One region of the Pseudomonas serbiensis genome, then DNA from elsewhere that is predicted to be linked to it. Evidence: predicted binding sites of a transcription regulator. Region 1 holds the regulator's gene; each other region holds the start of a gene.
What was found. The regulator FliA, encoded in region 1, starts transcription of late flagellar genes. The targets are predictions, from matches to a motif close to CTAAAGTTTNNNNNNNNNNNGCCGNTAA.
Positions count from the first base shown of each region.

Region 2: a site for FliA is predicted at 1,853-1,880, ahead of Q6A51_RS12845 (flagellar protein MotY). Genes of this name have one in related genera too.
Region 3: a site for FliA is predicted at 2,094-2,121, ahead of Q6A51_RS06970 (methyl-accepting chemotaxis protein). Genes of this name have one in related genera too.

Region 1 is NZ_JAUQOO010000003.1:255,678-258,956, reverse strand. Features, by position in the region: gene flhF (flagellar biosynthesis protein FlhF) at 1-450, shown strand, start outside; gene fleN (flagellar synthesis regulator FleN) at 566-1,399, shown strand; gene fliA (RNA polymerase sigma factor FliA) at 1,396-2,136, shown strand; gene Q6A51_RS06075 (chemotaxis response regulator CheY) at 2,396-2,770, shown strand; gene Q6A51_RS06070 (protein phosphatase CheZ) at 2,790-3,279, shown strand, end outside.
Region 2 is NZ_JAUQOO010000008.1:190,554-193,832, reverse strand. Features, by position in the region: gene Q6A51_RS12850 (argininosuccinate synthase) at 1-760, opposite strand, end outside; gene Q6A51_RS12845 (flagellar protein MotY) at 889-1,797, opposite strand; gene pyrC (dihydroorotase) at 1,946-2,992, shown strand; gene rnt (ribonuclease T) at 2,989-3,279, shown strand, end outside.
Region 3 is NZ_JAUQOO010000004.1:75,904-79,182, reverse strand. Features, by position in the region: gene Q6A51_RS06975 (GGDEF domain-containing protein) at 1-309, shown strand, start outside; gene Q6A51_RS06970 (methyl-accepting chemotaxis protein) at 368-1,987, opposite strand; gene Q6A51_RS06965 (TenA family transcriptional regulator) at 2,392-3,177, opposite strand; gene Q6A51_RS06960 (EAL domain-containing protein) at 3,174-3,279, opposite strand, start outside.

The sequences.
Region 1 (3,279 bases):
GCGCTGGAGCCGCTGCTGCGCAAGCGCGTGGTGCTGATCGATACCGCCGGCCTGCAGGCCAGTGATCCGGCCTTGCGCATGCAGCTGGAAAGCCTCGCCGGACGTGGCATACGTGCCCGCAACTACCTGGTGCTGGCGACAACCAGCCAGAAGCAGGTACTGACTGCGGCCTATCACAGTTACAAGCGTTGTGGTTTGGCAGGTTGCATCCTGACCAAGCTTGATGAAACCGCAAGCCTCGGAGAAGTGTTGAGCCTTGCGATTGGCCATGAATTACCTGTGGCTTATTTGACGGATGGACCACGTATTCCTGATGACTTGCACCTGCCGCGTCGCCACCAGTTGGTGAGCCGCGCAGTCAGCGTGCAAATGCAGGATGAGCCGAGCGAGGAAGCGATGGCCGATATGTTTGCCGACCTCTATCACACCCCTGGCAAGAGAGTGGGGTAACTGATGGATATTACTGGAATGTCCCTGCATCAATGGTCTGCCAGGCATTGTTCGTTCGCGAACGTGCAGCCCGTAATGTGGTTTCGGTCTACGCAAGACAAGGTAAAGAAATAACATGGGCAGCATGCATCCCGTACAGGTTATCGCAGTGACCGGTGGCAAAGGTGGCGTCGGTAAGACTAACGTGTCAGTGAACCTTTCACTGGCCCTGGCCGAACTCGGCCGGCGCGTCATGCTGCTCGATGCCGACCTTGGTCTGGCCAATGTCGATGTTCTGCTGGGCCTGACGCCCAAGCGCACGCTGGCTGACGTCATCGAGGGCCGTTGCGACCTGCGCGATGTCCTGTTGCAGGGGCCGGGCGGTGTGCGCATCGTGCCTGCGGCGTCCGGCACCCAGAGCATGGTCCATCTTTCAGCAGCCCAGCATGCCGGCCTTATCCAGGCGTTCAGCGAGATTGGCGACAACCTCGATGTGCTGGTGATCGACACCGCTGCCGGTATCGGCGAGTCGGTTGTCAGCTTCGTGCGCGCAGCGCAGGAAGTATTGCTGGTGGTCTGCGATGAGCCTACCTCGATTACCGACGCCTACGCGCTTATCAAGCTGCTTAACCGCGACTACGGCATGAACCGTTTTCGTGTTCTGGCCAATATGGCCCAGAGCCCACAGGAAGGGCGCAATCTGTTCGCCAAACTGACGAAAGTGACTGATCGCTTCCTTGATGTGGCTCTGCAATATGTCGGTGCCGTTCCTTACGACGAGTGTGTTCGCAAGGCGGTTCAGAAGCAGCGCGCTGTTTACGAGGCGTTTCCACGCTCCAAATGCGCACTGGCTTTCAAGGCCATTGCCCAGAAGGTTGATACCTGGCCGTTGCCGGCCAACCCGCGTGGTCATCTGGAGTTCTTCGTCGAACGACTTGTTCACCAGACCAGTGCGGGGCCTGTTCAATGACAGCGAGCGGCTTTCAAATGTACAGCAAGGCTTCCAGGAATTCGCAGTACGAACTCATCGAGCGTTACGCGCCGTTGGTCAAGCGTATTGCCTACCACTTGCTGGCGCGTCTGCCTGCCAGTGTGCAGGTTGAAGATCTGATCCAGGCCGGCATGATCGGCTTGCTGGAAGTTTCTACCAAGTACGACTCCACCAAGGGTGCGAGTTTCGAGACTTATGCCGGGATTCGTATCCGCGGTGCCATGCTCGATGAAGTGCGCAAGGGTGACTGGGCGCCACGTTCGGTGCATCGCAATACGCGCATGGTGAGTGACGCAATTCGCGCAATTGAAGCAAAAACCGGTCGTGACGCTAAAGATCATGAGGTTGCTGCCGAACTCCAGTTAAGTCTCGATGATTATTATGGGATTTTGAATGATACCTTAGGCAGCCGTCTCTTCAGCTTCGACGACCTTTTGCAGGACGGCGACCATGAAGGGTTGCATGAGGACGGCGCAAGCGGCTCGCTCGAACCGTCGCGTGACCTGGAAGATGAGCGTTTCCAGGCAGCGCTGGCAGATGCAATCGCCAACTTGCCGGAGCGTGAGCGGCTGGTATTGGCGCTGTACTATAACGAAGAGCTGAACCTCAAGGAAATCGGTGAGGTGCTTGGGGTCAGCGAGTCGCGGGTCAGCCAGTTACACAGCCAGTGCGCAGCTCGTTTGCGAGGGCGTTTGGGGGAGTGGCGAGCGCGTTGATGGGCGATTTGTGACTTGCAAGAGTCTCAGGTTGTCGCAAGCCGGCTGTGCAGAGCGTTACGTGGTATCAGGATAGACAAGGCAGGAGCCTGTTCGGACAGAGCCTATGGCCTGCTGGTTCAGGTTTCTGTTTTGTTGTTTTGCCAAGCCCGTCGTCGTTTTCGTACAGCCGGGGGTGTGCTGTGCCAGTATTGAGTGAACAGCGTGTTCAGGTGCTGAATGCGTTAAAGACTGCTTGGAGGTCGAATTGGACAAGAACATGAAAATCCTCATCGTTGATGACTTCTCAACGATGCGGCGGATCATAAAAAATCTGTTGCGTGACCTGGGGTTCACCAACACATCCGAAGCGGACGACGGCATCACTGCCTTGCCGATGCTTCAAAGCGGTTCCTTTGACTTTCTGGTGACTGACTGGAACATGCCTGGCATGACCGGTATCGATCTGTTGCGTCAGGTGCGTCAGGATGAGCGTCTCAAAAGTCTCCCGGTACTGATGGTGACCGCTGAAGCCAAGCGTGAGCAGATCATTGAGGCTGCCCAGGCTGGTGTGAACGGTTACGTCGTGAAACCGTTCACGGCCCAAGTGCTGCAAGAGAAGATCGAAAAGATCTTTGAACGCGTCAACAGCTGATGCATGCCGCGAGGGCGCTATGGACAACAACGATTCACTGGGTGACTTCGAGTCAACCCTGAAGAAACACGCGCAGGAACTGGTTGCCAGCCTTGAAAAAGGCCGCTTCGGTGATGCCGTGCAATTGATCCATGAGCTCAACCAGGCTCGTGACCGTGGCCTGTATCAGGAAGTCGGCAAGCTGACTCGCGAACTGCATAGTGCGATCGTCAATTTTCATATTGACCCGAACATGCCGCAAGCCGAAGAAGTGTCGCAGATCACTGATGCCGCCGATCGTCTGTCGTATGTTGTACGACTGACCGAGAATGCGGCCAACCGCACGATGGACCTGGTAGAGCAGAGCACGCCGCTGATGAACGGGCTGAGCGAAGATGCCAAGTCGCTGAGCGCGGACTGGGGGCGTTTCATGCGTCGGGAAATCGGTGCTGAAGAGTTTCGTGATCTGGCCAAGCGTGTCGACGGTTTCCTGTCCCGTACCGAATCCGAAGCTCATACCGTTGCCAGCC
Region 2 (3,279 bases), on a different contig from region 1:
CGCCACCGATGCGGTTCAAGGTAGCCAGTACGGTAGCAGGCGACATTTCAACGCCGTCCAGAGCGACGATATCGCCATTGCGATAGGTCAGCTCAAGATAGGTTGGAACGTTCGGCGCGTCTTCCGGAGACTTGGTCCAGCGCCACATGTCCTCTTCGTGCTCGGTCCAGGTATCTTCCAGCACGCCGCCTTCATAGGAGATGTGCAGCAGGTTGGCATCCATCGAGTACGGGGATTTTTTCTTGCCATGACGCTCGATCGGGATTGCATGCTTCTCGGCATAATCCATCAGCTTTTCACGCGAAAGCAGATCCCACTCACGCCATGGGGCAATCACTTTGACGCCTGGCTTGAGGGCGTAGGCGCCCAGCTCGAAACGAACCTGATCGTTACCTTTACCGGTAGCACCATGGGAAATGGCGTCAGCGCCGGTTTCGTTGGCGATTTCGATCAGGCGTTTGGCGATCAGTGGACGAGCGATGGAAGTACCCAGCAGGTACTCGCCTTCGTAGACGGTGTTGGCACGGAACATCGGGAACACGAAATCACGTACGAACTCTTCACGCAGGTCGTCGATGTAGATTTCTTTAACGCCCATGGCCTGAGCCTTGGCACGTGCCGGCTCGACCTCTTCCCCCTGACCCAGGTCAGCTGTAAAGGTCACCACTTCGCAGTTATACGTATCTTGCAGCCACTTCAGAATGACCGAAGTATCCAGGCCACCGGAATACGCGAGAACTACCTTGTTTACGTCCGCCATGCCATCACTCCACCGGGTTGTACGGAAAACCGTTGATTCTACCGTTCAAACCAGCAAATTTACAGGGGCGCGACAGCTTGTGACGACGAGGCGACAGGTTATGTCAGCCTCGCGAGGAGACAGGCGGGTTACGAAGTGCGTGCAGCGCTGGCGGCAGAAGCGACTGGAACCGGCTTTTCTTCGGGAGCGACACGCTCCAGATGCACATTTACACGGCGGTTGCGCGCGCGGTTGGCATCGTTGGTGTTGGGAGCCAGCGGATAACGCTCGCCATGAAAGCGCAAGGTGATCTGTTGCTCGGGAATCCCCTGAGCCTTCATATAGTCCATCACCGCCAGCGCCCGACGCCGGGACAGGTCGCGGTTGGTCAGGCGATTGCCGCTGTTATCCGAATGGCCGTCCAGCTCGATATGGTTGACCGTTGGGTCGGCACGCAGATACGCAATCATATTGTCCAGACGGGCCTTGGCCTTGGCGTCCAGCTCGATGCCGCCGCCGGGGAAGCCAACTTCGGCCTGCTTGATCTGATCGAAATTCATCGGCAGCAGTTTGGTCGTACACAACTGATAGTCGCTGAACGCCTTGCTGAACCTGACGGGCAATAGCCTTATTTCCATTGGGCCACCGCCATCGCGGGTGCTATGACGGATGAGCGGGCTGCGCCCTTCCATCAAACCGCTGATCAGGCGTCCGGCCTGTGCCTCGGAGCTATTGAAAGGAATCTCGCCATTGCTGACACGGACCGAGCCGAGGTTGATATCACCCCGTCCCGGCTGCCAGGGTGCTGCCGCAGCCAGCAGAGTGGCCGAACCATTACCCAGCATGTTGTAAGACGGCTTGAGACGGAATGTAGCCTGCTCACCGGCGCGGCGCACGAATTCACCTACACCGAAATCGGTAATCGGCTGACTCAGGCGACACTCGAACTGATCCCCTTCGACCTTCCACTCGATACTCTCCAGACGTGTCTGGAAACTGACTGCCATGGCCGGGAGGCTGGCAAATACGCTGAGCAAGGCGAGATATAGCTGGCGCACGGGAGGCTCCACTTATAAAAATGACACGAAACAAAAAACTGCTTCTTACGTCGGGCTATCGGTAACTTCCTACAAAACTTGATAGCGAGTGCCTGAGAGAGTCTTTTCCGGTAGGATTCCCAGCAGTTTGACCCGCCTGGAATCCCCAATGTCTGACCGCCTGACCCTTCTGCGTCCCGACGACTGGCACATCCACCTCCGTGACGGAGCTGTTTTGCCACACACCGTTGCTGACGTTGCGCGCACTTTTGGCCGCGCAATCATCATGCCCAACCTTGTGCCCCCAGTACGCAATGCACAGCAAGCCGATGCCTATCGCCAGCGCATCCTGGATGCACGCCCGGCCGGCAGCCGTTTCGAGCCGCTGATGGTGCTTTATCTGACCGACCAGACCACGCCCGAGGACATTCGCACGGCCAAGGCCAGCGGTTTCGTCCATGCGGCCAAACTGTATCCGGCCGGTGCGACCACCAACTCCGACTCTGGCGTCACCAGCATCGACAAGATTTTCCATGTTCTGGAAGCCATGGCCGAAGTCGGCATGCTGCTGCTGGTCCATGGCGAAGTCACCCGCGGCGACATTGACGTCTTCGACCGCGAGAAGATCTTCATCGACGAGCATCTGCGCCGTGTGGTGGAGCGCTTCCCGACGTTGAAAGTGGTGTTTGAACACATCACGACCGGTGACGCCGTGCAATTCGTCAATGCGGCCCCGGCCAACGTTGCAGCGACCATCACCGCGCATCACTTGCTCTATAACCGCAACCACATGCTGGTCGGCGGTATTCGGCCACATTTCTATTGCCTGCCGATCCTCAAGCGCAATACGCACCAGACAGCGCTGCTCGATGCCGCAACCAGTGGCAACGGCAAGTTCTTCCTGGGCACCGACTCGGCACCTCATGCCCAGCATGCCAAGGAAGCCGCCTGCGGTTGCGCTGGCTGCTACACGGCCTATGCCGCTATCGAAATGTATGCCGAGGCTTTCGAGCAACGTAACGCGCTGGACAAACTGGAAGGCTTCGCCAGCCTCCACGGCCCGGCGTTCTACGGCCTGCCTGCCAACCAGGACACCATCACGCTGGTTCGTGACGAGTGGACAGCCCCTGCCAGCCTGCCATTTGGCGAGTTGAGCGTAATCCCGCTGCGCGCCGGAGAAAAACTGCGCTGGCGCCTGCTGGAGGAAAATGCGTGAGTGAAGATCATTACGACGACGAACAGGACGGTCACGGTGGCGGCGGCTCGCGCCACCCGATGGCAGCACGTTTTCGTGGCTACCTGCCTGTAGTCATCGACGTGGAAACCGGTGGTTTCAATGCGGCAACCGATGCCCTGCTGGAAATCGCCGCTGTAACGATCGGCATGGACGAAAAAGGTTTTGTGTTCCCGGAGCACACCTATTTCTTCCGTGTGGAACCGTTCGAGGGCGCCAATATCGAAGCGGCTGCGCTTGAGTTCACCGGTATCAAGCTCGATCACCCG
Region 3 (3,279 bases), on a different contig from region 1:
ATCATCGCCCATACGCTCAAGGCTCAGTTGCGCAACATAGACCGGGTGTTCAGGTATGGCGGAGAGGAATTTGTGATCGTGCTTGCCAACACCGATCGCGATTGTGCGGCAATGGTCGGTGAGCGTCTGCGCCAGGCCGTGCTGGAACTGGAGTTCCACGAGTGCAATACCGCACTCAACATCACCATAAGCCTGGGCTGCTCGACCTTGCTGCCCGCAGAGTCCGCCGACAGCCTGCTGCGCCGCGCCGACAACGCCCTGTATGTCGCCAAGCGCGAAGGCCGTAATCGCCTGACAATGGCAGGCTGATTGCCGATGCATGAGCGCCCCCTCGAAACGAAGGGGGCACAAGGGCAAGTGCAACAGGTTATGCACTCAAACGTGAGATTACGTCATCAAGGCCTGCTGAAAGACCGCGCAAGTCATGACTGGCACTTTGAGTACGTTTGACGTTGTCCTGATTGGTTACGGCGATAGCGGTAATTTCAGTCAGGTTACGCGAGATATCTTCTGCCACTGACGTCTGCTCCTCGGCAGCAGTGGCGATCTGGCGGTTCATGTCACGGATGTTTTCCACTGCCACAGTGATGCGCTGCAAGGTTGCACCGGCATGAGTGACCTGCTCGACACTCTCCTCACTACGGGCCTGACCGCCCTGAATGGCCAGCACCGCATCGGTAGCGCCGGTCTGCACCGAACTGATGATCTGATTGATCTCGGCCGTGGACACAGCGGTACGTTGCGCCAGGGTACGCACTTCGTCGGCCACCACCGCAAAACCACGTCCGGCATCTCCGGCACGCGCGGCTTCGATGGCCGCATTGAGCGCCAGCAGGTTGGTCTGCTCGGCGATGCCACGAATCACTTCCAGCACCTTGCCGATTCGACCGCTGTCTGTTTCCAGGCGCTGAATGACATTGGCGGTGGAGGAAATTTCATTGCGCATGCGGGTTATGGTGGCAATGGTCGACTGCATGACCTTCTCGCCATCCTGCGCGCTGTGATCGGCGTCATCCGCCGCACGCGCCGCGTCCGCAGCATGCCTGGCGACTTCCTGAGCCGTTGCCGACATTTCAGTCATGGCTGTGGCAACCTGATCGGTACGCTCAAATTGCTCATGAGTGCCTTGAGCCATCAGCGCAGCAATGGCATTCAATTCCCCGCCAGCAGCGTCCAGTTCAGTGGTGCTGCGCTTCAGGCGATTGAAGGTGTCGGCCAGAAAATCGCGCAAGGTATTGGCGGCCACAGCCAAACGACCCAGTTCGTCCTGGCGCACCACCTCGACACGCGCACCAAACTTGCCTTCGCTCAACTGAGCCACATACTCGATCAGCATGCGAATCGGCGCGACCAGGTTGCGATTGACCATCCACAGCGCCAGCAATCCGACCAGCAGAGCAGAGGCCAGCATTACCGTAGCACCAACCAATATGGTCTGGTCAGCCTCTTTGCTGATCGCAACCGACTGGGCATCACTGGATTTGTGCAGTTGATCCACCAGACTGGCCATCTGCTCGCTGGTCGGGCGATCCACGCCCTTGACCGCGGCATCGCCGATCGAAGCATCACCACCAGCAGCCACGAATGCATCACGCCCCGTGCGGTAGGAAGCGCCCAGGGTTCGATGCTCCTGCTGCAGCCTCTGAACCTGATTTTTCAGCGCAGCGTCCGTACCTTTCATATCAACGAGCTGGCCCAGCGTGCCCTGCACCTTGCGCTCCTGCTCTTCAAACTGAGCCCAGAACTTGTCTCGCTCCGCAGGAGTCTTGCCACGCAGCAGTACGTTTTTCCACTCCTGAACCTGGACCTTGAACTGAAGGTTGGCTTCGTCGACCAGTTGTGAAGCACGGATCGGGCCTTCAAGCAGGCTGCGATAGGACTGCACGTTATCGGAAAGGAAATTGAAACAAGCCAGCGCGATGACCAGCACCAGCGCAAGGCTGCCGCCGAGCAAGCCAAGAATTTGGAGCCTCAGGGATTTGGACATGATGATGATCTCTGGAGAACACGGATCTGCGAAGGTGTGCAGATAGATGGCAGGCCACATCCCTGTACAACCGTTTTCAATCCGGTGTGTATGCCCTATGAGATCCCCATCGGCGTAAGCCGGTCTTTCTTTAAAAAGAGCGACGACTGGAAGGGAGCGGTGAAAAACGTCAAAAACCAACCGCCGAAAAGCCGCCGATGTGAACTGTCGCGGCCAAGGCCCCTCCCGCAAGTGACTGCCAATCAGTCAAAAATCATAAATCACTTTGTGGGAGGCAGCTTGCTGGCGACTTCATGTACAGACGCAGAATATCTGCCGGTTTTCAAGGTCTTTTCGCCAGCAAGCTGCCTCCCACAAGTTTTGTTTGGGCCTTAACTGATCGGCATTACTCCTGCCGAGAGGTATCAGGCCTCAACCGCCGTGGCACGTTCCCGCGCTGGCTTGGCCTTTTCTAGCTGCAGGCAGCTCTCAAGAAACAGGTACATGTAGTCATAGCTCTTGATGGTCGCCTGGCGCAATTCCGTCTGGAGTTGCACACTGGGGTTGTTGCCCGCCAGGGTGCAGATGATCTCCAGCGCCTCCCATGGGTGCGCATCATCATACTGAGCGTGCATTTTGAGCCATTTCATGGCGCGTTTTCGGGTTTCTGCCGGGAAACCCTCGGCATATACGTCCGTGGAGCAGACGATGGCCGCCCACTCCCCTGTAGCGCCTTCGATTGCATAGTTCGTCGCGGCCATGGCTACGGCCAGAGAGTCCGAGGAGCTGGTCTGCCAGCACCAGTGACTCAATGCATGCAGCTCGGGTGCCACGCGCTGGGCGTGCAGGTCGTCGAGGCTCACGCCATGGGCATCAGACCAGTTCACCCAGTAGTCGGCATGATTGAGTTCGACGCGGATATTGCGCATCAGCCAGCGACGCGCCATGTCTTCGCCAGGATGACGGCCGAAACGGGTTTTGGTCAGGTTCTTGGCCATATAGACGGCGAACTGCTCGACCACCGGCCATCCGCCAATCAGGTAATGACGCATGACCTGAGGGCTCAGACGCCCGTCGCGCATTCTCTGATAAAGCTCATGCTCGACCACTCGGGTCTTGGCAGCACTGCAATCCTTGATTAACTGTTGCGCCCATGCCGGATAACTGCTGGCTTCCATGAGCGGACCGGTTCTATTGAAAGTGTCGATCACTGTGCGGCTCCCTTTTTTGTTGGTTGTACCGAGTTGGCTTGATGCCCCTGCGCATCGGCCACTGAAGAGGCCGGGCGTGCAGGCTGGGTGTACAGACTTTCA